DNA from 2 places in the Stenotrophomonas capsici genome. Region 1 is predicted to be linked to the other one. Evidence: riboswitches for the same ligand, from Rfam matches in the RefSeq annotation. Region 1 holds a riboswitch; the other holds the start of a gene.
The links. Region 1 has a riboswitch for glycine ahead of gcvP (aminomethyl-transferring glycine dehydrogenase). Riboswitches for the same ligand answer to the same signal wherever they lie in the genome.
Positions count from the first base shown of each region.

Region 2: another riboswitch for glycine. It lies ahead of VA603_RS06330 (trimeric intracellular cation channel family protein); the one in region 1 lies ahead of gcvP (aminomethyl-transferring glycine dehydrogenase).

Region 1 is NZ_JAYFUH010000061.1:50,643-62,829, reverse strand. It holds gene VA603_RS02120 (phosphoethanolamine transferase) at 1-1,494, shown strand, start outside; gene VA603_RS02115 (M2 family metallopeptidase) at 1,676-3,679, shown strand; gene VA603_RS02110 (hypothetical protein) at 4,014-4,445, shown strand; gene VA603_RS02105 (hypothetical protein) at 4,808-5,224, opposite strand; gene VA603_RS02100 (multidrug effflux MFS transporter) at 5,295-6,515, opposite strand; glycine riboswitch at 6,843-6,951, shown strand; gene gcvP (aminomethyl-transferring glycine dehydrogenase) at 7,062-9,926, shown strand; gene VA603_RS02090 (M1 family metallopeptidase) at 10,184-12,187, opposite strand, start outside.
Region 2 is NZ_JAYFUH010000074.1:1,404-12,620, forward strand. It holds partial or broken gene glnE (bifunctional [glutamate--ammonia ligase]-adenylyl-L-tyrosine phosphorylase/[glutamate--ammonia-ligase] adenylyltransferase) at 1-178, opposite strand, end outside; gene scpC (succinyl-CoA:acetate CoA-transferase ScpC) at 462-1,976, shown strand; glycine riboswitch at 2,125-2,214, shown strand; glycine riboswitch at 2,228-2,332, shown strand; gene VA603_RS06330 (trimeric intracellular cation channel family protein) at 2,421-3,038, shown strand; gene VA603_RS06335 (YegP family protein) at 3,187-3,525, opposite strand; gene VA603_RS06340 (GIY-YIG nuclease family protein) at 3,648-3,908, opposite strand; gene VA603_RS06345 (hypothetical protein) at 3,927-4,370, opposite strand; gene VA603_RS06350 (3-deoxy-7-phosphoheptulonate synthase) at 4,525-5,598, opposite strand; gene trxC (thioredoxin TrxC) at 5,955-6,395, shown strand; gene VA603_RS06360 (YkvA family protein) at 6,414-6,791, shown strand; gene VA603_RS06365 (LysR family transcriptional regulator) at 7,087-7,992, shown strand; gene VA603_RS06370 (acetate--CoA ligase family protein) at 8,300-10,435, shown strand; partial or broken gene VA603_RS06375 (hypothetical protein) at 10,432-11,217, shown strand, end outside.

The DNA.
Region 1 (12,187 bases):
AACGGCCTGTTCGCGTTGTCCCTGTTCACCCTGCTGGTCGGCGTGCACGCATTGCTGTTCGGGCTGCTGGTGTGGCGCTGGAACGCCAAGGTGCTGCTGAGCGTGCTGTTCATCACCACCGCGTTCGCGGTGCACTACATGAGCAGCTTCAACGTCTACCTGGACGCGGACATGCTGCGCAACGTGCTTGCCACCGACCACAAGGAGTCCGGCGAGCTGATGACCGCGGCATTGATCCTGCCCTTGCTCGGCTATGGCGTGCTGCCCACCGCTCTGCTGTGGCGGCTGCGCATCCGCAGGCGCAGCCTCGGCCGCACCTTCCTGTGGCGTGGCGTGTTCCTGCTGGGCGTGGTGCTGGTCACCGCCGCCGGTGCGATGGCGTCCTTCCAGAACATCTCCTCGCTGATGCGCAACCACCGCGAAGTGCGCTACCTGGCCACGCCGGTGAACTACCTGATCGCGCTGAAGCAGAACCTGTCCAGTGCCAGCCCGATCAAGCACCAACCGAAGCAACCGATCGGCACCGATGCCCAGGCCACGCCGCGCGCGGCGGGCAGCAAGCCCCGCCTGCTGGTACTGGTGGTCGGTGAAACCGTGCGTGCCCAGAACTGGGGCCTGAACGGCTACGCCCGCCAGACCACGCCGGAACTGGCGCAGACCGGCGCGATCAACTTCCCCGACATGCATGCCTGCGGCAGCAGCACCGAAGTCTCGCTGCCCTGCATGTTCTCGCCCTACGGCCGCCACGACTACGACGAGAAGGCCATCCGCAACCACCAGTCGTTGCTGCACGTACTCGAGCATGCCGGCATCAGCACCCTGTGGCGCGACAACCAGTCCGGCTGCAAGGGCGTATGCGATGGCCTGCAGATCGAACGGCTGGACGATGCCACCCTGCCCGGCCTGTGCGCCAACGGCCGCTGCATGGACGAGATCCTGATCAACGACCTGGCCGCGCAGGTCCGCGCCAAGCCGGGCGACCGCGTGGTGGTGCTGCACCAGCTGGGCAACCACGGCCCCAGCTACTTCGAGCGCTATCCGGCGCAGTTCCGCCAGTTCGCCCCAACCTGCGACACGGCCGACCTGGGCAAGTGCAGCCGCGAACAGATCGTCAACAGCTATGACAACGCGATCCGCTACACCGACCATTTCCTGAGCCGCACCATCGCCAGCCTGCGCGAGATGGGCGACTACGACACCGCCATGATCTACCTCTCCGACCATGGCGAATCCCTCGGCGAGAAAGGCCTGTACCTGCACGGCATGCCCTATGCCATCGCGCCGGAGGAGCAGACCCGGGTGCCGTTGCTGATGTGGTTCTCGCCCGGCTTCGCCGCCGACCGCGGGCTGGACCTGCAGTGCCTGCGCCAACGCACCCAGCAGCGCGCCGACCAGGACAACCTGTTCCCCTCGGTGCTGGGGCTGATGCAGGTGCGGACCTCGGTGTACGACCGCAGCCGCGACCTGTTCGCCGATTGCACGACTCAGTCGTAGGAGCGCCTTCCGGCGCGGGGCCGATGACCCCGCGCCCTGCCAAAGCCAGGAGGCTGCCGGAATCCCGGCTTCGCGGCCGAGACCACTCCTGCCGCGCCCCCTCCCTGACCTGGTCCACTTGCAGGGCCCGCCCCGCCCCACTAGCCTTCGCCGGTATTCGCAACCATTACCGGGGATTTCCGTGAAACATCGTCTTCTGTTGCTGGCCGCCGCCGTGGGCGTGGCCGTGCTCTCGCTGGCTGCCTGCAAGAAGGAAGGCACGCCGGAGGCCGCCAAGCCGGCCACCAGCGCCGCCGCACCGGCCGAAAGCGCCGACCAGTTCATCGCCCGCGTCAACGCCGAGTACAAGGCGATGTACCCGGAGATGACCTCGGCGCAGTGGCTATCGTCCACCTACATCAACGACGACTCCGCGCGCGTGGCCGCCAAGGCCAATGAGCGCTGGCTGACCACCCTCAACGGCTGGATCGAGCAGGCCGGCAAGTACGAGGGCCAGCCGATGAGCGCCGACACCGCCCGCGCGATCAGCCTGCTCAAGCTGATGACCTCGATGCCCGCCCCGCGTGACCCGCAGAAGCTGGCCGAGCTGGCGGCCATCGCCACCAAGCTGGAAGGCGACTACGGCGCCGGCACCTACTGCGTGGGCGAAGGCGACAGCCGCAACTGCCGCCAGCTGGGTGATCTGGAGAAGGTACTGGCCACCTCGCGCGACTACGACAAGCAGCTCGATGCCTGGCAGGGCTGGCAGTCCACCGCCGTGCCGTCGCGCGCCAACTACCAGCGCTTCGTCGAACTGGTCAACGAAGGCGCCCGCGAACTGGGCTATACCGATGCCGGCCAGATGTGGCGCAGCGGCTACGACATGCCGGCCGACCAGGTTGGCCCGGAAACCGATCGCCTGTGGGAGCAGGTCAAGCCGCTGTACGAGCAGGTGCATTGCTATACCCGCGCCAAGCTGGACAAGGAATACGGCAAGGACAAGGCGGAAGTTGGCGGCGGCATGATCGCCGCGCACCTGACCGGCAACATGTGGCAGCAGGATTGGAGCAACCTGTGGGACATGACCGCGCCGTACCCGAACGCGGGCAGCCTGGACATCACCGCCGCGCTGGAAAAGCAGTACCAGACCAACCTCAGCGCCGCCCTGGCCAAGGCCGGTGGCAGCGACCCGGCGAGCCGCTTCAAGGCACAGCGTGACGCGGAGCTGGCCACCGCCCGGCAGATGACCGAGCGCGCGCAGGACTTCTACGTGTCGCTGGGCATGCCCAAGCTGCCGGAGAGCTATTGGCAGAACACCCAGTTCATCAAGCCGATGGACCGCAACGTGGTCTGCCACGCCAGCGCCTGGGACATGAACATGGGCGGTGACGGCAAGGATGTCGGCCCGGACGTGCGCACCAAGATGTGCATCACCCCGACCGAGGAAAACTTCACCACCATCTACCACGAGCTGGGCCATATCTATTACGACCTGGCCTACAACCCGCTGCCGCCGCTGTTCCAGGGCGGTGCCAACGACGGCTTCCACGAGGCCATCGGTGACACCATCGTGCTGGCGATGACGCCGAAGTACCTGAACTCGATCGGCCTGGTCGGTGCGCAGCAGGAAAGCCGCGAGGCCACCATCAACGCGCAGATGCGCATGGCAATGTCCGGCGTGTCGTTCCTGCCATTCGGCCTGATGATCGACCGCTGGCGCTGGGGCGTGTTCGACGGTTCGATCAAGCCGGACCAGTACAACCAGAAGTGGTGGGAGCTGAAGGCCCAGTACCAGGGCGTGGCCCCGGCCAGCGCACGCGGCGAGGAGTTCTTCGACGCCGGCGCCAAGTACCACGTGCCGGGCAACACCCCGTACCTGCGCTACTTCCTGGCGCGCATCCTGCAGTACCAGTTCTACAAGGGCCTGTGCGATGCGTCCGGTTACACCGGCCCGCTCAACGAGTGCAGCTTCTATGGCAACAAGGAAGCCGGCCAGAAGTTCTGGGCGATGCTGAGCAAGGGCTCCAGCCAGCCGTGGCAGGCCACGCTCAAGGAGCTGACCGGCAACGACAAGCTCGACGCCGGCCCGATGCTGGAATACTTCGCCCCGCTGCAGGAATGGCTGAAGCAGCAGAACGAAGGCCAGATGTGCGGCTGGACGGCCGCGCCGCCGGCGGCCGTCGCGGCACCGACGACCACGCCGTAAACACGACGGACCAGGTTGACCACGAAGGGCGCCGTTTCGGCGCCCTTCGTTCATCCACGGTCAGGCGCATGACGGAGATCATGCGGATGCGGGACAGGCTCCACCGGCCCGACATTGACAGCCCGCATTGGCATGAACATCTTGCCCGCCTACTCCTGGAGACCCGAATGCCCCCTGCAGCACGCACCGTGCTTTTCCTCCTGCTCGCCACGCACACTGCGGCCGGATGGGCGGCACAACACACCGAGCCCCTCCGCGTCGGCTACACCGAACGCGATCGCGCCTTCGGCTTCACGTTCACACCGCCGGCGGGCAAGGACTGGAAACAGGACAAGTGGGGCAGCGCAAACCTCAGCGTCGACTGGAACGCGGGCTCGACCACCGACAGCAGGAAGATCGAGGCCTACATGACCCGGCCCGATGTCCCGACCAGCCCCTTTCCGGCTACATCGAGAACATCCGGCGCAAGCTGGAGCAGGACTTCTCCAACAGTCCCGTCGCCACCATCAACCACCTGCAGGTAAGGGAATACCCGGCGGACAAGCGCTGCGCCAGCATCCACCTGCGGCTTGAGCTGCGGCAACCCGCCGCCGATGGACAACGGCAATGGGCCGAGCAATACACCTTGTCCTGCGGTTCGCCGCGCTACGCCGATGTTGGCTACGAGCTGCGCTACTACCACCGCTACACCGACGCTCACCGCGACCCGAACCTGCAGGCCAAGGCCGAGCAGGTGCTGGGCAGCATGCGGATCGAAGAGGACTGATTACCGGGCCAGGCGGCTGGATGGAAGGCCGCTCCTGCGGATCCCTGGCAACCGGGTCGGCGTGCCGTCGGGGCCCATGGCGTCATCGTTGCCGCTTTTCCCGGCATCGTTGCCACTTCCCGCGGCATCGCTGGCACATCCCTCCCGATGCGTGCCATCCGAAGCGGCATGACTGACGCTTTTTTCGACATCCGTGCCGCTTCAACGGGCAATGCCGGCGCCCCATGCGAGATCACCGGCACAGGGGCGACATCGCTGCACCTTGAAGGGATGGGCCTGCCGCTCCAGGTGACACGCCTGCCGCAGAAACAACAAAGGCGCCCTCGGCGCCTTCGCTGATCCGGCAACTTCCCCGCAGACGCTCAATGCGTGCCAGCGGCGCGCTTCGCGCCCACGCCCAGCTCACCGGCCAGGTTGCGCTTGTAGGTGTCGAAATCGATGCCCTGCTCGGCCACCTCCGCGTGCGCGGCGTCCTTCAGTGCGTCGGAATACATCAGGCGCACCGGGGTGTTGTTGTTCTCGTGCCATTCGGCGGCCTGCATGATCAGCGCCAGCACGCGTGCGGCGCTGGTGGTCTCGCCGGCGATCTTGCCGTCCATGCCCAGCACCCACTCGCCGTCGCGGCGGACGATGCCCGCCAGCAGGCTGCGCTGCTGGTCACGCAGTTCGGCGTGCGGCTCGACCTTGGCCTTCGGTGCCGGGTTGGCCTCGGCCTGGTTGCGGGCGCGCTCGGCCAGCTTCTTCTTCGCCTCGCGGCGGCCCTTGGATTGAATCGACATCGTGGTGTGCTCTTTGCCGTCGCCGCTGATGGCGGCAGGGATAGTGTCCCCGATCGGGGGTGAAGATGGATCAGGCCGCCGGGGTGTTGCGTTGGGCACGCTGGCTGATGCGCTCCCACTTCCACATCAGCCCGCTGCCCAGCGCGAACAACGCCGCGCCGATGGCCAGGCTCAGGCCACTGCGGCTGAGCAGCGGCGACAACACCCCGGCGATGACCGCATTGGTCACCAGCGTGCTGAAGGCCTGCATCGAGGAGGCCGTGCCGCGCTGGCGCGGGTACATGTCCAGGATCGCCAGGCTCAGGATCGGGAAGATCAGCGCCACGCCGAACGAATTGAGGGTCAGCGCCAGCACCGCCCACGGCACGCTCATCTGCGGGGCCAGCGCGTTGTAGGCAATGTTGTAGACCGCCGCCACCGCCATGAACGCATAGCCGATCCGCACCGCGCGCGCGCCGGCGATGCGCCCGGCCGCGCGGCCGGAGGCATAGGCGCCCAGCGCCATGCCGCCGATGGTCGGGATGAACAACCAGGCGAACTGCTGCTCGTTCAGGTGCAGCAGGTCCAGGATGAAGGCCGGTGCCGAGGCGATGTACAGGAACAGCCCGCCAAAGCCCAGCGAGCCGGCCAGGGCCAGGCGCAGGAAGCGCGGGTTGACCGCGATGCTCCAGTAATCCTGGGCCAGCCGTGCCGGGCGCAGGCTCAGCCGGGCCTGCGGCGGGTGGGTTTCCGGCAGCCACAGGCAGGTAACCACCAGCAGCAGCGTGGAGAACGCCACCAGGAACCAGAAGATGCCCTGCCAATGGCTCCAGCCCAGCAGCCAGCCACCGATGATCGGGGCGATGGCCGGGGCGATGGAGAAGATCATCGACACCTGGCTCATCAGCCGCTGGGCGTCGTCGCCGTCGTACAGGTCACGGATGACCGCCCGGCCGATGATGTAGCCCACGCCGGCGGACAGGCCCTGCAGGCCGCGGAACAGCAGCAGCGAGCCCATGTCGCGCGACAGCGCGCAGCCGATCGAGGCCAGGATGAACACCACCAGCCCGCCGATGATCACCCGCTTGCGGCCCAGCGCATCGGACAGCGCGCCGTGGACCAGGCTCATCAGCGCATAGGTGAGCAGGTAGACGCTGATGACCTGCTGCATGGCCAGTTTGTCGGCGCCCATCTGCGCGCCGATCTGCGGGAACGCGGGGAACACCGCGTCGATGGCGAACGGGCCGAACATCGACAACCCGGCCACCAGCGCGGCGATCCGTCGCAGCGAAACCTGCTTGCTTGCTTTCATGGCTTCCTGTGGAACAACGTGCATCGGCACCGGCAGGCAGACCGGTGCGGGAGGGAAAAATGAACAGGGCCGGACACGGTAACGCCGCGCGGCCATATCGCGCCTGTTTATCCGGACATGAACCCGCGTCAGCCCGCGGTACCGGCCTCCCCGCCCACCGCGTGCAACGCGCGATCTTCGGGCCGGGAACGGAATGGTAATCTAAGCCGGTGCGCAGGTCTGCCCCGGGCTATAATCGGCGGGCTGTACGAACACGGTGGGAGAAGCGGCTGACCCCGCTGCCGAAGGCGCAAACGCCCGTAAATCGCTCAGGCCCGATACCACCTGCACCAAAACTCTGGAGAGACCGGTTCAATCCGGCGCCGAAGGGGCACGAAGCACACGATCCTCGTCGCGTTGCTTCCAAACTCTCAGGCAAAAGGACAGAGGGGCGCGAGGCAAGCCACCGGCTTGCCGGCCGTGATGCCGCCTGCGCGGCAGCGGGGCCGTACCGGTGCTTGCCTGGCTCACCGCCCCAGCCCTGCATGCCTTCTCCGGACGTCAGCCATGACCCAGAACACCCCTTCGCTGCGCGAACTCGAACACTCCTCCGCGTTCGTCGACCGCCACATCGGCCCCAACGATGCAGAAATCGCGCAGATGCTGCGCACCGTTGGCCATGATTCGCTTGAAGCCCTGACCGACGCCATCGTGCCGGGCTCGATCAAGTCGCCGGCACCGCTGGCGCTGCCCGAATCGCTCACCGAGGTCGAGGCGCTGGCCAAGATCCGCGCCATCGCCGGCAAGAACAAGGTGCTGCGCAGCTTCATCGGCCAGGGCTACTACGGCACCCACACGCCGAACGTCATCCTGCGCAACATCCTGGAAAACCCGGCCTGGTACACCGCCTACACCCCGTACCAGGCGGAGATCTCGCAGGGCCGCATGGAAGCGCTGATCAACTTCCAGACCCTGGTCGCCGACCTGACCGGCATGGAGATCGCCAACGCCTCGCTGCTGGACGAAGCCACCGCTGCCGCCGAGGCGATGACCCTGGCCAAGCGTTCGGCCAAGTCCAGGTCCAAGGTGTTCTTCGTGCACGACGCCGTGCACCCGCAGACGCTGGAACTGCTACGCACCCGCGCCGAGCCGATGGGCATCGAGCTGCAGGTCGGCACCCCGGCCGAAGCCATGACCGCCGACGTGTTCGGCGTGCTGCTGCAGTACCCCGACACCACCGGCCACATCGGTGACCACAAGGCGCTGGTGGAGGCCATCCATGCCCGCCAGGGCCTGGTCGCCGTGGCCACCGACCTGCTCGCGCTGACCCTGATCGCCGCTCCCGGCGAATGGGGCGCGGACATCGCCATCGGCAACAGCCAGCGTTTCGGCGTGCCGTTCGGCTTCGGCGGCCCGCATGCGGCCTTCATGGCCTGCCGTGACGCCTACAAGCGCTCGATGCCGGGCCGCCTGATCGGCGTGTCGGTCGATGCCGAAGGCAAGCCGGCCTACCGCCTGACCCTGCAGACCCGCGAGCAGCACATCCGCCGCGAGAAAGCCACCTCCAACATCTGCACCGCCCAGGTGCTGCTGGCGGTGATGGCCTCGATGTACGCCGTCTACCACGGCCCGGAAGGCCTGCTGCGCATCGCCCGCCGCACCCACCGCCTGGCCGCGATCCTGGCCAGCGCACTGCGTACCGCTGGCGTTGCGGTCGGCAATGACTTCTTCGACACCCTGCACGTCACCGGCGTCGACGCCGCGGCGGTACAGGCCAAGGCCGTGGCCGCGGGCATCAACGTGCGCGTGATCGATGCAGGCGCGGTCGGCATCAGCCTGGACGAAACCGCCACCCGCGCCGACATCGTCGCGCTGGGCCAGCTGTTTGGCGCCACGGTCGACGTCGATGCACTGGACGCCGCCACCGCCGATGCCCTGCCCAAGGGCCTGCTGCGCACCAGTGCGTTCCTGACCCACCCGGTGTTCAACACGCACCACAGCGAGCACGAGATGCTGCGCTACCTGCGCTCGCTGGCCGACAAGGACCTGGCGATGGATCGCACCATGATCCCGCTGGGCAGCTGCACCATGAAGCTCAACGCCACCGCCGAGATGATCCCGGTGACCTGGCCGGAGTTCGCCAACATCCACCCGCTGGCACCGGCCGACCAGGCGCAGGGCTACAAGGAGCTGATCGACGGTCTGGAAGCGATGCTGGTCGAATGCACCGGCTACGACGCGGTGAGCCTGCAGCCCAATTCCGGCGCGCAGGGCGAGTACGCCGGCCTGCTGGCGATCCGCGCCTACCACCGCTCGCGCGGCGAAGGCCATCGCGACATCTGCCTGATCCCGGATTCGGCGCACGGCACCAACCCGGCCTCGGCGCAGATGTGCGGCATGACCGTGGTGGTCACCAAGACCGATGCCAACGGCAACGTCGATGTCGATGACATCCGCCGCAACGCCGAGAAGTACAGCGACCGCCTGGCCGCGATCATGATGACCTACCCGTCCACGCACGGCGTGTTCGAGGAAGAGGTGGTCGAGATCTGCCAGATCATCCACCAGCATGGCGGCCAGGTGTACACCGACGGTGCCAACATGAACGCCCTGGTCGGCGTGGCCAAGCCCGGCAAGTGGGGCTCGGACGTGTCGCACCTTAACCTGCACAAGACCTTCTGCATCCCGCACGGCGGCGGCGGCCCGGGCGTGGGCCCGTGCGCGGTCAAGTCGCACCTTGCCCCGTACCTGCCGGGCAAGCTCGGTGACAACGGCCCGGTCGGCATGGTCAGCGCGGCCAGCTTCGGCAGCGCCTCGATCCTGCCGATCAGCTGGATGTACATCACCCTGATGGGCACCGCCGGCCTGCGCAAGGCCACCCAGGTGGCACTGCTCAATGCCAACTACATCGCCAAGCGCTTGGCCCCGCACTACAAGACGCTGTACACCGGCCGCAACGGCCTGGTGGCACACGAGTGCATCCTGGACGTGCGTCCGCTGGAGAAGACCTCCGGCATCGGCGCCGAGGACGTGGCCAAGCGCCTGATCGACTTCGGCTTCCACGCCCCGACCCTGAGCTTCCCGGTCGCCGGCACGCTGATGGTGGAGCCGACCGAGAGCGAATCGCAGCACGAGCTGGACCGCTTCATCGACGCGATGATCCAGATCCGCGAGGAGATCCAGGCCATCGAGGACGGTCGCCTGGACCGCGAGGACAACCCGCTCAAGCACGCCCCGCACACCGCCGGCGCGGTGTCGGCCAGCGAGTGGACCCACGCCTATCCGCGCGAACTGGCCGCCTTCCCGCTGCCGTCGCTGAAGCTGCAGAAGTACTGGCCGCCGGTGGCACGCGTGGACAACGTGTACGGCGACAAGAACATCATGTGCGCCTGCATCCCGGTGGATGCGTACAAGGAAGACGTGGAAGCCTGATCGGCTTCTGCGTTGGCCTGATGTGACAAAGCCAGCCGGTGCGAACCGGCTGGCTTTTTGTTTGGGCGCTGGGGGCTGAGAGCTAGAAGCTGCCCTCACCCCAACCCCTCTCCCGTACACGGGAGAGGGGCTTCAAAGCAGCAATTGCGAGTAATGCTTCAACCTGCAGGGAACTGAGCTCCTCTCCCGCCTGCGGGAGAGGGGTTGGGGTGAGGGCCGCGTCACCGCTTCACCGCAACAACTCAGCCCCCATTTTCTCAATACCCGTTCTTCCGCAACCAGGCATCCACCTGCGGCTTGCGCTCGGCGCGCAGCTTCACCCGCGTCTGGATGCCGGCGATCACCGTCTCCGCATCGCGGCGCGAGGTGGCGGCGATGTACTTGTCGGCGAAGGCGTTGATCTTGTCGACCATCTGCAGGTTGTCGGCCGAGGCCCCCAGCTGCGGGAAGTAGCCTGCCCGCGAGGTACCGTCCACCAGCGTCTCCACCTTCTCGCGGTTGGCCACCGCGAAGTCGAAGGCCAGGTCCGGGTGCTCGCGCGACACGCCGCCGATCATGCCGGCACCGTTGGTCGCGCCCGGCTCTTCGGTCAAGGCCATGTCCAGTGCACGCTGCGCCAGCGCCACGTCCTTGCTCTGCGCCAGCAGGTGGTAGTACTGGTCCCGCACCATCGAGGACGTCTCCTTCTTCGCCAGGGCATGCAACTGCTCCCAGGTCGCGGCATCGGCGTGTCGTGCGACCACGCCCAGCACGGTGCGGCGCAACTCCGGCGACAGCGATTCGGGCTTGGCCAGGAAGGCGGCGAAGCGGCGGCGCGCTTCGGCGATCACCTGCGGGTCGTCCATCGCGCCGAGCATGGCGATCAGGCCGCCGCGCAGCTGGCGCGTCTGCGCCGATTCGCCATCCCGGTCATCCCAGCCCAGCGAGGCCAGCACCGGCTCCAGGCGGGCGTAGGCGTACTTGCGGAATGCCGCCTGGCGCGTGGCATCACCTTCGAACAGGTCGTCCAACCCACCCAGCGTGCGCGACACGCGCTGCCACAGGTCCGGCGGCGCATCGCCGGCCACCTTGGCGGTGAGGTCCAGCGTATCGGCCTCCGGCTGCAGGCCGACGGCTGCCAGCGCGCTGGCATCCATCATCACGCCGAGCTGGTCGACCACCGGCAGGCGCTCGAAGCCGTCGCTCAATGCCTTGAACTGCTCCGGCGAGTACAGCGTGCGGTAGTAGCCCTTCTGCCCGGCGTTGACCAGTACCGGCCCGGCGCAGCCCGGCAGGTCGACGGTGGCGCTGCCGTCGACCAGGGTACGCACGTCCTTGCCGTCGGCGCCGCGCACGGTCACCGGCACGCGCCAGCGCAACGGCTGCTTGTCCTTGCGGTCGATGGTGTACTCGCCCTGCTGCAGCGTCACCCGCGTCTTGCCGTCGATGCAGGCGCTGGCGCTGCGGATCAGCGGGATGCCCGGCTGCAGGGTGAAATCGTGTGCCACTTCGATGAACTGCTTGTCCGGCGCCGCCTTGGCGATCTCGCGCCAGAGGTCATCGGTGACCGCATTGCCGTAGGCATGAGCGCGCACGTAGCTGCGCACGCCATCGCGCCATGCGTCGCTGCCCACGTAGTCCTCGAACATGCTGATCACCGCCGCGCCCTTGCCGTAGGTGATGCCGTCGAAGGCCTGGCTGGCCTGCTCCACGGTGGCCACGTGCTGCACGATCGGATGCGTGGTCGCCATCGCATCGCGCCCCATCGCACCACGGCTGGTCATGGCGGCGTCGACGTTGTTCAGGTCCCACTCCGGATGCAGCTTGCGGGTGGTGCGGCCTTCCATCCAGGTGGCGAAGCCTTCGTTGAGCCACAGGTCGTCCCACCACGCCATGGTCACCAGGTTGCCGAACCACTGGTGCGCGATCTCGTGCGCGGCGATGCTGAAGACCGCCTGCTTGTCCGAGACGCTGGAAACCGCCGGGTCCAGCAACAGCGCGTATTCGAAGGTGAAGATCGCGCCCCAGTTCTCCATCGCGCTGAAGAACTGGCTGCCGCCCGGCGCGGCCACGTTGTCGAGCTTGGGCAGCGGATACGGCACGCCGAAGTAGTCGTTGTACTCGGCGATCACGTCACGGCTGGCGTCCAGCGCGAACTGCGCCTGCGACAGCTTGCCGGCCGGCACCACCACGCCGATCTCGGTGCCGTTGTCGGCGGTGACGGCGCTGCGCTCGAACTCGCCGGCCGACATGAAGAGCAGGTAGGTCGACATCTTCGGCGT
Region 2 (11,217 bases), on a different contig from region 1:
GCCGGCACAGCGTGTCGATGGCGAAGTCGCTGGCGATGGCCAGCCGGCGCAGCCCCGCCTCGATGTCCGGCGGCGGCGGCCAGCGCGCCGGGTCCGGCAACGCCAGCTTGAGGCGGGCCAGGGCCCGGTCAATCACCGGGGCAACGTATTCAGGAACTGCGGCGGGGGAATTTTCCATCCGTCGATTCTGGCATCTGCGCATGCCAGCGATCGCCATCTGCGGCGATCGGCCATTAAAAAAGCCCGCTGACAGCGAACTGTCAGCGGGCTTTGCTCCCTCCCCCACGTCGGGATGCAGGGCGATCGTGCGGCCTGCCGAAGCAACTTGCACGCTGCAGTGCAAAACAGTACTTGGCGGTACAAGAGCCTGCGCGCCACAAAAACCATCCCACCAAGGTAGAACCCCCCTGCCCCGCGGGAAGGGCGATAATCCACGGTCCCCACAACAACCCGTAGTCGTCATGTCTGTCGAACGCATCCTGGACGCGCGCCTGCGCGACCGCATCGTCTCCGCCGAACAAGCCGCGGCGCTGATCCAGCCGGGCGAAACCGTCGCCATGAGCGGCTTCACCGGTTCGGGCTACCCCAAGGCGGTGCCGATGGCGCTGGCCAAGCGCATCGAGGACGTGCATGCGCAGGGCCTGCCGTTCCAGATCAAGCTGATGACCGGTGCCTCCACCGCGCCCGAACTGGACGGCGCGCTGGCCAAGGCCGACGGCATCGCCATGCGCATGCCGTTCCAGACCGACCCCGATGCCCGCAAGCGCATCAACGACGGCAAGCTGGACTACATCGACATCCACCTCTCGCACGTCGCCCAGCATGTCTGGTTCGGCTTCTATGGCGAGATCGATACCGCGGTGGTCGAGGTTTCGGCCATCCGCGCCGACGGCGCGCTGGTGCCGTCCACCTCGGTCGGCAACAACAAGACCTGGCTGGACCTGGCCAAGAAGGTGATCATCGAGGTCAACGAGTGGCAGCCCGCCGACATCGAGGGCATGCACGACATCTACTACGGCACCGCGCTGCCGCCGCACCGCAAGCCGATCCCGCTGATCCACGCCAACGACCGCATTGGCCAGACCACGCTGGACGTGGACCCGGACAAGATCGTGGCGGTGGTGCGTACCAATGGCCCGGACCGCAACAGCCCGTTCAAGCCGATCGACGAGGACAGCCGCCTGATCGCCGGCCACCTGATCGAGTTCCTCAAGCACGAAGTGGCCAAGGGCCGCCTGCCGCACAACCTGCTGCCGCTGCAGTCGGGCGTGGGCAACATCCCCAACGCCGTGCTCGCCGGCCTGGCCGACAGTGGCCTGCGCGGACTCAGTGCGTTCACCGAGGTGATCCAGGACGGCATGCTGGACCTGCTCAAGTCCGGCGTGCTCGAGTACGCCTCGTGCACCGGCTTCGCGCTGAGCCCGGAGGCGAACGAGGAGTTCAAGCGCAACATCCGGTTCTACCGCGACCGCATCATCATGCGCACGCAGGAAATGTCGAACCACCCGGAGCTGGTGCGCCGGCTGGGCTGCATCGGCATGAACGGCATGATCGAGGTGGACATCTACGGCAACGTGAACTCCACCCATGTCATGGGCAGCCGCATCATGAACGGCATCGGCGGTTCGGGCGACTTCACCCGCAACGGCTTCCTGTCCACCTTCCTGAGCCCGTCGATGGCCAAGGGCGGCAGCATCTCGGCGATCGTGCCGATGGTCAGCCACGTCGACCACACCGAGCACGACGTCTCGATCATCGTCACCGAGCAGGGCCTGGCCGACCTGCGCGGCCTGCCGCCGCGTGCCCGCGCCCGCCAGGTGATCGACAACTGCGCGCACCCGGGCTACCGCGACCAGCTCAACGACTACTTCGACCGCGCCTGCCGCGACAGCTACGGCAAGCACACCCCGCACCTGCTGCCCGAAGCGCTGTCCTGGCACCAGCGCTACATCGACACGGGCAGCATGAAGGCCTGAGCAACGCCCGCGGCAGCGGGCATGCAGTCGCAGCACCGAAGCAGCCGACGGCCCCGCCGCCGGCTGTTTTCATGTGGGAGCGGGGGCACCGACAGGCGCGGACTGCCAGATCCGGCCAGTTCATGCTGCAACGCAGCAGTTACACTGGCACCCGGATGCAGGAGAGAGGCGCCACGCTGGCGCCCGCCGAAGGCGCAGGCTCCCATGATCGCTCAGGCCGGTGGGCTGGAATCCCACCAACCATGCATCCGACACGCCGAGCTGGAGAGAGGTCGCCGGACACCGTCCGCGCGATCCGCCGAAGGGGCACGCGGCCATCACCGCTGAACTCTCAGGCACAAGGGACAGCGGGAGCGGCACCGGTCAACGCAGTCCCATCCTTGCCCAGGCAAGGGTGGCGGCAGGCGCATGGCCGGCCCCACCGCTCTGCCAGGAACCCACAGCATGCTGCTTTCCCTCATCTACCTGATCGCCATTTCCGCCGAAGCCATGACCGGCGCGCTGGCCGCCGGCCGGCGCCGCATGGACCTGTTCGGCGTGGTCATGATCGCCTGCGTCACCGCTCTGGGCGGTGGCTCGCTGCGCGACATCCTGCTCGGCCACTACCCGCTGGGTTGGGTGAAACACCCCGAGTACCTGGGCTTCACCGTCTGCGCGGCGCTGGTCGCCACCTGGCTGGCGCGCTGGATGCACCACTTCCGCAGCACCTTCCTGGTGCTGGACGGGCTGGGCCTGATCGCCTTCACCCTGATCGGCTGCGCCATCGCGCGCGAGGCCGGGCATGCCCCGCAGATCGTGCTGATCGCCGGCACGCTGACCGGCGCGTTCGGCGGCGTGCTGCGCGACATCCTCTGCAACGAGGTGCCGCTGATCTTCCAGAAGGAGCTGTACGCGATCATCTCGCTGCTCACCGGTGCGGCCTACCTGCTGTTGCTGCACTGGCAGGTGGCCGACGACACCGCGATCGTGTGCTGCCTGGTGGGCGGTTTCGCACTGCGCCTGCTGGCCATCCGCTACCGCTGGGAGATGCCCAAGTTCGTGTACCAGGACGAGGTGCATTGAGCTGGCTGGTGCTGCCCTCACCCCAACCCCTCTCCCGCGTGCGGGAGAGGGGCCAGGTTCACGACAGTTTGAAGTGATCGGCGCAACTGCAGTTTCAAAGCCCCTCTCCCGCACGCGGGAGAGGGGTTGGGGTAAGGGCAAAACCCAACTACCCCGCCGTCTTGTCCTTCACCGTCGTGCTCGGCCCGTTGCCCTTGACGCTGGTGATGCCGGCTTCGCGCGCGGCCTGCGATGCGTACAGCTGGCTGCTGCCGATCACCTGGTGGTTGGCGGCCTTGAGATTGAAATGGTGTCGACCATCGCTGCTGGTCTTGCGCTCGTAATGCGCTTCATCGGGGCTGTTCTTCTGCACCGAGGCGATGCCGTTCTCGGCCGACGCGCGCGTGGTGTAACGCTCGCTGGTGAGGATCACCTCGGCGTTGCCTGCCTTGAGCACGAAGTAGAACTGCCCGTCCTTGCTCTTCTCCAACTCGTACCAACCTGCCATCACGAACCCTCCGCTTGAGGACGATGCCGACATGCCGCTGGACAGCCGCATGCGTGGCTGTGGTGCCCGGCTGCCCGGGCGTTGGCGCCGCCCGGAACGGCGGCTGCAAGCCAGACTCTACCTCAATCCCCGGCCCGCTCCAGCCACGCCAGCTTGTGCTGGCGGGGGAGCTGTTTGATCTGCCATTCCGCGCGCGAGGCGGCGGCACGGTCGGCGTACGGGCGCATGCCCAGTACCCGCAGCGGCGGGTGCGCGCGCGTGTAACGCGCGCCCTTGCCGGCCAGATGGGCCTGGAAGCGCGCCTGTACATCGGTGCTGATACCCGCGTAGTAGCTGCCATCGCGGCATTCCAGCAGGTACAGGAACCAGGCACCGTTACCCACGCGCGCTCCCGCCCGCTGTTACAGGCTCGCCGCGTCGGCGATCTTGCACAGGCCTTCACCCACCGCCTTGTTGGAGGTCAGCTGGCCGCCCTTGATGCTGAAACGCACTTCAACGCGGATGGACCCGTCGTTCTGGCGGCGCACGGTGGTGCGCAGCGGCACGGTGGAGCCACCACCACCGCGTACCGTCTGCTCGGCGGCGATGTAGCCGGTCTGCTCGTTCGGCGAGACACCCACCAGCCCCTCGGCCTCGATCGCGGCCACGGTCTTGCGGAAAGCCTCGGGGTAGCTGATGCCTTCGTGGTCGGTGGAGGCCAGGAACTGCTTGCCGGTGGTGAAGCCACCGCTCACCGCCAGGTTCTGCAGGCAGCCACTGCCCGAATCCACGACTTCCCTCTTGGCCATCGCCACGGTCGGCACCAGCATCATTGCCAGCACCATACTGCACGTACGGATACGCATCACTTCCTTCTCCATAAGCGGTGATTTCTAGGCTTCCTGCCGCGTGAGGCGCTCTCCCCTGAGACCACAGCAGGCGGGAGGCATTGCGCCTCCCGCCGCGTAAATTACTTGGACTGGCCGGTGCGTGCCAGTGTGGCTGTCACGCTTGGCCCAGTCAGGCGGCCGCTTCCAGCTGTGCCTGGCGGCGCCCACGCACGGCCTCGGCCAGCCGCTCAAGCACCTGCACGGTGCTGTCCCAGTCGATGCAGCCGTCGGTGATGCTCTGCCCGTAGACCAGCGGCTGGCCCTGGACCAGCTCCTGGCGGCCGGCCACCAGGTGGCTCTCGATCATCACCCCGACGATGCGCTGCTCGCCGCCCTCCAGCTGGCCGGCGATGTCCTCGATCACGCGCGGCTGGTTCTCCGGCTTCTTGCTGCTGTTGGCGTGGCTGGCGTCGATCATCAACCGCGCCGGCAGCTGCGACTTGCCCAGCACCTCGCTGGCCGCCTGCACGCTGGCCGCGTCGTAGTTGGGCGCCTTGCCGCCACGCAGGATCACGTGGCAGTCCGGGTTGCCCTGGGTGGCCACGATGGCGGTGCCGCCCTCCTTGGTCACCGACAGGAAGTGGTGCGGGTGCGAGGCCGCGCCGACTGCGTCGGCGGCGATCTTCACGTCACCGGTGGTGCCGTTCTTGAAGCCCACCGGGCACGACAGCCCGGAGGCCAGCTCGCGGTGCACCTGGCTTTCGGTGGTGCGCGCGCCGATCGCGCCCCAGGCCACCAGGTCGGCGATGTACTGCGGCGAGATCACGTCCAGGAACTCCACGCCCGCCGGCAGGCCGAGGCGGTTGATGTCGCGCAGCAGGCCGCGCGCCAAGCGCAGGCCCTTGTTGATGTTGAAGCTGCCGTCCAGGTCCGGGTCGTTGATCAGGCCCTTCCAGCCAACCGTGGTGCGCGGCTTCTCGAAGTACACGCGCATGACGATCTCCAGCTCGCCGCCGAGCGCATCGCGCAGCGGGCGCAGGCGCTGGGCGTACTCCATCGCCGCGACCGGGTCGTGGATGGAGCACGGGCCGACCACCACCGCCAGGCGATCATCCTCGCCATGCAGGATGCGGTGCAGCGCGGCGCGGGCGTCGGCCACGGTCTGCGAGGCCTCCTCGTCGCAGGGCAGCAGCGACAGCAGCTGGGCCGGCGGGGTCAGCGGTTCAAGTTTGCGGATGCGCAGGTCGTCGGTGTGGGGGGGCATTGCGGGGGTCTCCAATCCAGATCGTGAAGGGTGTGGCCCCAGCGCTGGCGGCATGAAAAAAGCCGCCAGGTTGGCTGGCGGCTTTTCGGGAATGCGTCTGAAGGTTTCTTCAGGGTGAGCGCAGTCCTTCCTCCGCCAGCGGCTTCGGAAAGTAATACCAAAAGTAAAAGCTGGCGCGGGCTGCGTTCATGGGCTGCATTGATAACACGCTTTTTTGTGCAATGCGACAGTTACAGCCGCAACGGACGCGGCGGTGGTTTCGTTCATCCAGCGCCGTTGCGGGCCGCCCCCGGTCGCCCGCGCTTCACCCCGGCGGCCACATACTGCAGCGCAGTCCACTCCTGTCCCACATGCCGATGAGCACCCCGAGCCCCGACCTGCTGCAGATCGCCTGCCCGCACTGCAATGCCATCAACCGCGTGCCGGGCACGCGGCTGGCGCAGTCGCCTGCGTGCGGCCGCTGCCACCAGGCCCTGTTCACCGCTGTGCCGATCGCCCTGGATGATGCTGCCTTCCAGGCACATGCGCAGCGCTCGCAGATTCCGCTGCTGATCGACTTCTGGGCGGCATGGTGTGGCCCCTGCCGGCAGATGGCACCGGAGTTCGCCAAGGCTGCCGCGCAGCTGGAACCGCACATGCGGCTGGCCAAGGTCGACACCGAGGCGCAGCCGGCGCTGGCCGCGCGCTTTGCCATCCGCAGCATCCCGACCATGGTGCTGCTGCAGGGCGGGCGCGAGATCGCGCGCCAGTCCGGCGCGATGTCGGCCAGCCAGATCGTGCAGTGGGCCCGTCGCTGACGACGGCATCGAACACACATGGCAGGTCTGCGCCAATGGGCCAGGGAGCTGAAGCGACAGACGCTGGTCGTCTACTTCGTGGCGCGCGACCCGCGCACGCCATGGCCGCTGCGCCTGCTCGCCCTCGGGATCGCGGCGTATGCGCTGAGCCCCATCGATCTCATCCCGGACGTCATCCCGCTCCTGGGCTATCTCGACGACCTGGTGATCGTGCCGCTCGGTCTGCTGCTGGTGCTGCGCCGGGTGCCGGCAGAAGTACTCGATGACGCCCGGCAGCGGGCTGCGGCCGCGGCGACACGGCCGGTCAGCCGCGCCATGGCCGCCATCATCGTGGTCGTCTGGATCGCATCGCTGACGGCGCTGGGGGCATGGCTCTGGCGGTCGATGCCGGCCTGATTCCTGCCGGGACGTGCGTTCGCGCGTAGCAACCTGATCCAGGCGATGCCGTGCGTTCATCGTTGGAGCGAACCACGGTCGTTGGCGTCCGGCTGTTGCCGCAGTACACCGTGGCAAGGCCGTTGGTGTGGCGTTGTTTCCTGACGGAACAATGGCGACTGTAACCCCGTTGTCCCGAAACAGAACGGTGGAAACCACGCAGGAATGCGGGCCACGCGTGGTTGGCGATGCCGCGCATTACAGCTGCCGGGCGACTCCCCATACTGGACTGCCCCATCGCCACTCCGCCACGCGCATGCGTACCGAATCCCGGTTGCTCCAGATGTTCGTCGCCGTGGCCGACGCGCTGTCCTTCACCCGCGCGGCCGACGCCCTGCACGTTGCCCAGCCATGGCTGTCCGCGCAGATCCGCAAGCTCGAACGACAATTGGGCTTCGAGCTGTTCATCCGCGACAGCCGGCGCGTCGCGCTGAGCGAACAGGGGGCCGCGCTGCTCGCGCCGGCACGGGCGGTGATGCAGGCACTGGATGCGTTCAACGCCGGCGCGCTGCTGCTGCGCCGGCAGCAGGAGTGGCCGCTGCTGCGGATCGGGCTGCCACCGTATTCGCACCTGTTCGCCGAACGCGTGGTGCTGCTGGAACGTTTCGCGCAGATCCATCCACGGCTGCGCATCGAGACCGTGGTCGGCTGGAGCCCGGAGCTGGTCGAGAAGGTGGCCGACGAGAAGCTGGACATGGCATTCGTCGTTGGCGAGGTGATCGATCCGGCACTGGAGTACCGGGTCGTGGCCCAGTCCAGCTGCGAACTGCTGTGCCGCCGGGACGACCCACTGGCACAGCTCGACGTGGTCAGCGACCGCGACCTGCACGACAGGACGGTGCTGGTCTTCGAGCGTGCCCTGAACCCACCGCTGTACGACCAGTTGTTCAACGGTCCCAAACGCGCCGGCGCGGTGTTGCGCGTGGACCACGAAATGATGAGCGACCTGTGGCTGGAGCACATCCTGGCCAACCGGGCGCTGGGCCTGAACTTCATCCGCCGCCCCCCCGCGCAGTTGCAGGAGCAGCTCTGCGCACGGCCGATGATCGACCAGCGCCCGGTGCTGCTGCGGCTGGCGCGCCGCCGCGGCACTCCCCATCCGGCCACGGAACTGTGCTGGCGCATGGCATCGGCGTTCGAGGGCATCGCCGATGCCGGCTGAGCGCCGCGGGCAAGAGCAAACACGTCTGGATGGCCATGCTTTTCGTATTGGACGCGTCCCCCGCCGTTTCCGATAGTGCATTGCATGCCGCGTCTTCTTGAACCTGTTCACGTCCTGCACGGACACGTCCGAACAACGGGCCGGGCGCATGCCGCCCAGGCGCGTGAACAGCTTCAAGCCGGCGCATGGCGTGCGCCCCCTCAGGTGTCCTGACCTCATCCGCTACCGCACGTGGCACGCGCGTCCGTTCCCGCGCGGGCAACAACCGTCGCGTGCCGGCGGCGCCCGATTGCACGAGAACTCCCCCATGAATGCACGATTGAATGCACACGCCGATGCGCCTGCCTCGCTCGATGGGCTGCTGCGCCCCCGCGCCATCGCGCTGGTCGGCGCCACCGAACGCTCCCGCTGGTCCAACGGGGCATTCGCCAACCTCGGCGAACTCGGCTACGCAGGCCAGGTACACGTGGTCAACCCGCGCGGCGGCCATATCCACGGACTGCGTGCCGCCGCCTCCTGCCGGGCGATCGGCGAACCGGTGGACGCGGCACTGCTGATGGTGCCGGCGCACGCCATCGAGGATGCCTTCGGCGACCTGCACGAGGCGGGCATCGCCAATGCGGTGATCCTGACCTCCGGTTTCGCCGAGACCGGCGAGGATGGCGCACGACGCCAGGCCGCGCTGGCGGGCCTGGCACGGCAGCATCAGGTCAACCTGCTCGGGCCGAACTGCCTGGGGCTGATCAACTACATCGACCGCATCGCGCTGTGGACGATCGGCCTGCCTACCCGCCTGACCGGCAATGTCGCGCTGATCTCGCAGAGCGGTGCCACCGCCAGCTACATCGCCGACCATGCCGGCCGCCAGGGCGTGGGCCTGAGCTACATCGTCTCCACCGGCAATGAAGCCGACCTCAGCGTGGCACGCCTGGTCGACTACATGGTCGATGACGAAGCCACCCGGGTCATCTGCCTGTTCCTGGAAACCACGCGCGACACCGCGACGCTGGCAGCCGCCGCGCGGCGCGCCTTGGCCGCCGGCAAGCCGGTGGTGGCGTTGAAGATCGGCACCAGCCCGGTCACCGCGAAAGCCGCTCAGGCGCACACCGGCTCGCTGGTCGGCGATGACCGGGTGTTCGACGCCGCCTGCCGGCAGCTGGGCATCATCCGCGTACATTCGATCGACGACCTGGTGGCCACCGCCGCATTGCTATCCCGCCTGCGTCCGCGCGGTGGTGCCAACGTCGCCGCCATCGCCATTTCCGGCGGTATCTGCGAGATCGCCGCCGACCGCGCCGAAGCCAGCGGCCTGGCACTGCCCGAGCTGTCCGTGCGCAGCCGTGATGCGTTGGACGAAGTGATGCCGTCCTTCGGCACACCGCACAACCCGCTGGATCTCACCGGCGCGGCCATCCTCGACCCGGCGCTGTTCGCGCGCAGCATCAAGGTGCTCGACCAGGACCCCGACATCGGCCTGATCGCCTGCCTGTACGACCTGCCCACCGAACCCCGCCATGGCTACAGCCAGCAGGTGATCCAGCAGGTGGGGCAGGCGTTCTCCGCCGCCAGCACGCCCGGCGTGCTGCTCAGCATCGCACCGCGACCGGTGCCGGATTTCAGCCGGATGCTGGCCGAGCACCATGGCCTGGTCTATCTGGGCGTGGGCCTGGACCGCGGCGTGGCCGCCATCGCCCAGGCCCAGTGGTGGGCACGACAACATCCTCTTTCCCCGCAGCCATCCCGCACCGCGTTGCCGGCCGGCGAAGACGTGCAACGCCCGCGGTCGGAGCGGGAGACGCTGGATTTCCTGGTGACCCAGGGCGTGCCGGTGGTGCCGGCGCGGATGGCGACCGACCCGGTGCAGGCGCAGGGCCATGCCGCCAGCTTCAACGGCCCGGTGGTGCTGAAGATCGCTTCGCCCGACATCGCCCACAAGAGCGACGTCGGCGGCGTGTGCCTGGACGTGGCCGTCGAAGAAGCCGCCGATGCATACCAGCAGGTGCGCCATGCGGTTGCGTCCGCGCGGCCCGATGCACGCATCGATGGCGTGCTCGTTTCGCCGATGCGCCGCCACGGCATCGAGCTGCTGGTGGGCGTGGTGCGCGACCCACAGTGGGGGCCAACACTGGCGGTCGGCCTGGGCGGGGTCTGGGTCGAACTGTTCAAGGACAGCAGCCTGCGCCTGTTGCCGGTCGGCGCCGAGGATGTGCTGGCAATGCTTGGCGAGCTGCGCTGCTCGGCGCTGCTCGATGGGTATCGCGGCGGGCCGGTCGTGGACCGTCGTTGGCTGGCTGAAGTGATCGCGCGCATCGGGGATGCCGCCCTCGCCCTGGGGCCGGACCTGGCCTCACTGGAGGTCAATCCGCTGCTGGCCAGCGGCGGGCGGATCGAGGCACTGGACGGCCTGGTGGTCTGGAATACCCCAGTGGAGCCGGCCCAGTGAGCAGCCCTGCCACCCAACCGGTGATCGTCGGCATCGGCGAATGGCTGGACCGCCCGGCCGATCCACGCGACGGGCTGGAGCCGGTCGACCTGATGCTGCGTGCCGCGCGCGTGGCCGAGGACGATGCACGTGCACCGCTGCTGCAGCAGGTCGATTCACTGGACGTGGTCAACCTGTCCAGTTGGCGCTACCGCGATTCGCCGGGCCTGTTGGCCGAATGCCTGGGCATTGAACCGGCACATCGCGCGTATGGAACGGTGGGCGGCGAGAGCCCGTTGCGGCTGATCCAGGAGGCTGCCGAACGCATCATCGATGGCCAGAGCCGGGTCGCGCTGATCTGTGGCGCCGAATCCCAGTCCACCGTCGGCAAGGCCGCCGCGCAGGGAATCACGCTGCCTTGGACGCACTGGGCCGAGGATGGACCGGCGCCGCTGCGCGGTCACACGCTGGTGCATCCGCTGGCCGCCGCGCTCGGCTGCGACCGGCCCGCCACGGTCTATCCATTCTATGAAACGGCCAGCACGGCCCACTGGGGACAGACCCCGTCCGCGGCGCAGCGCGAGAGCGGCGAGCTGTGGAGCCGCTACGCGCGGCATGCCGCCGGCAATCCCTGCGCGTGGCTGCGCGAGCCGTACAGCCCGGCCGACGTCACCACGCCATCGGAACAGAACCGCTGGATCGCCTGGCCGTACACCAAGCGCATGACCGCCAATCCGCAGGTCAACCAGGGTGCGGCCGTGCTGGTGACCAGCCTGGCGCTGGCGCGCCGCGCCGGCCTGCCC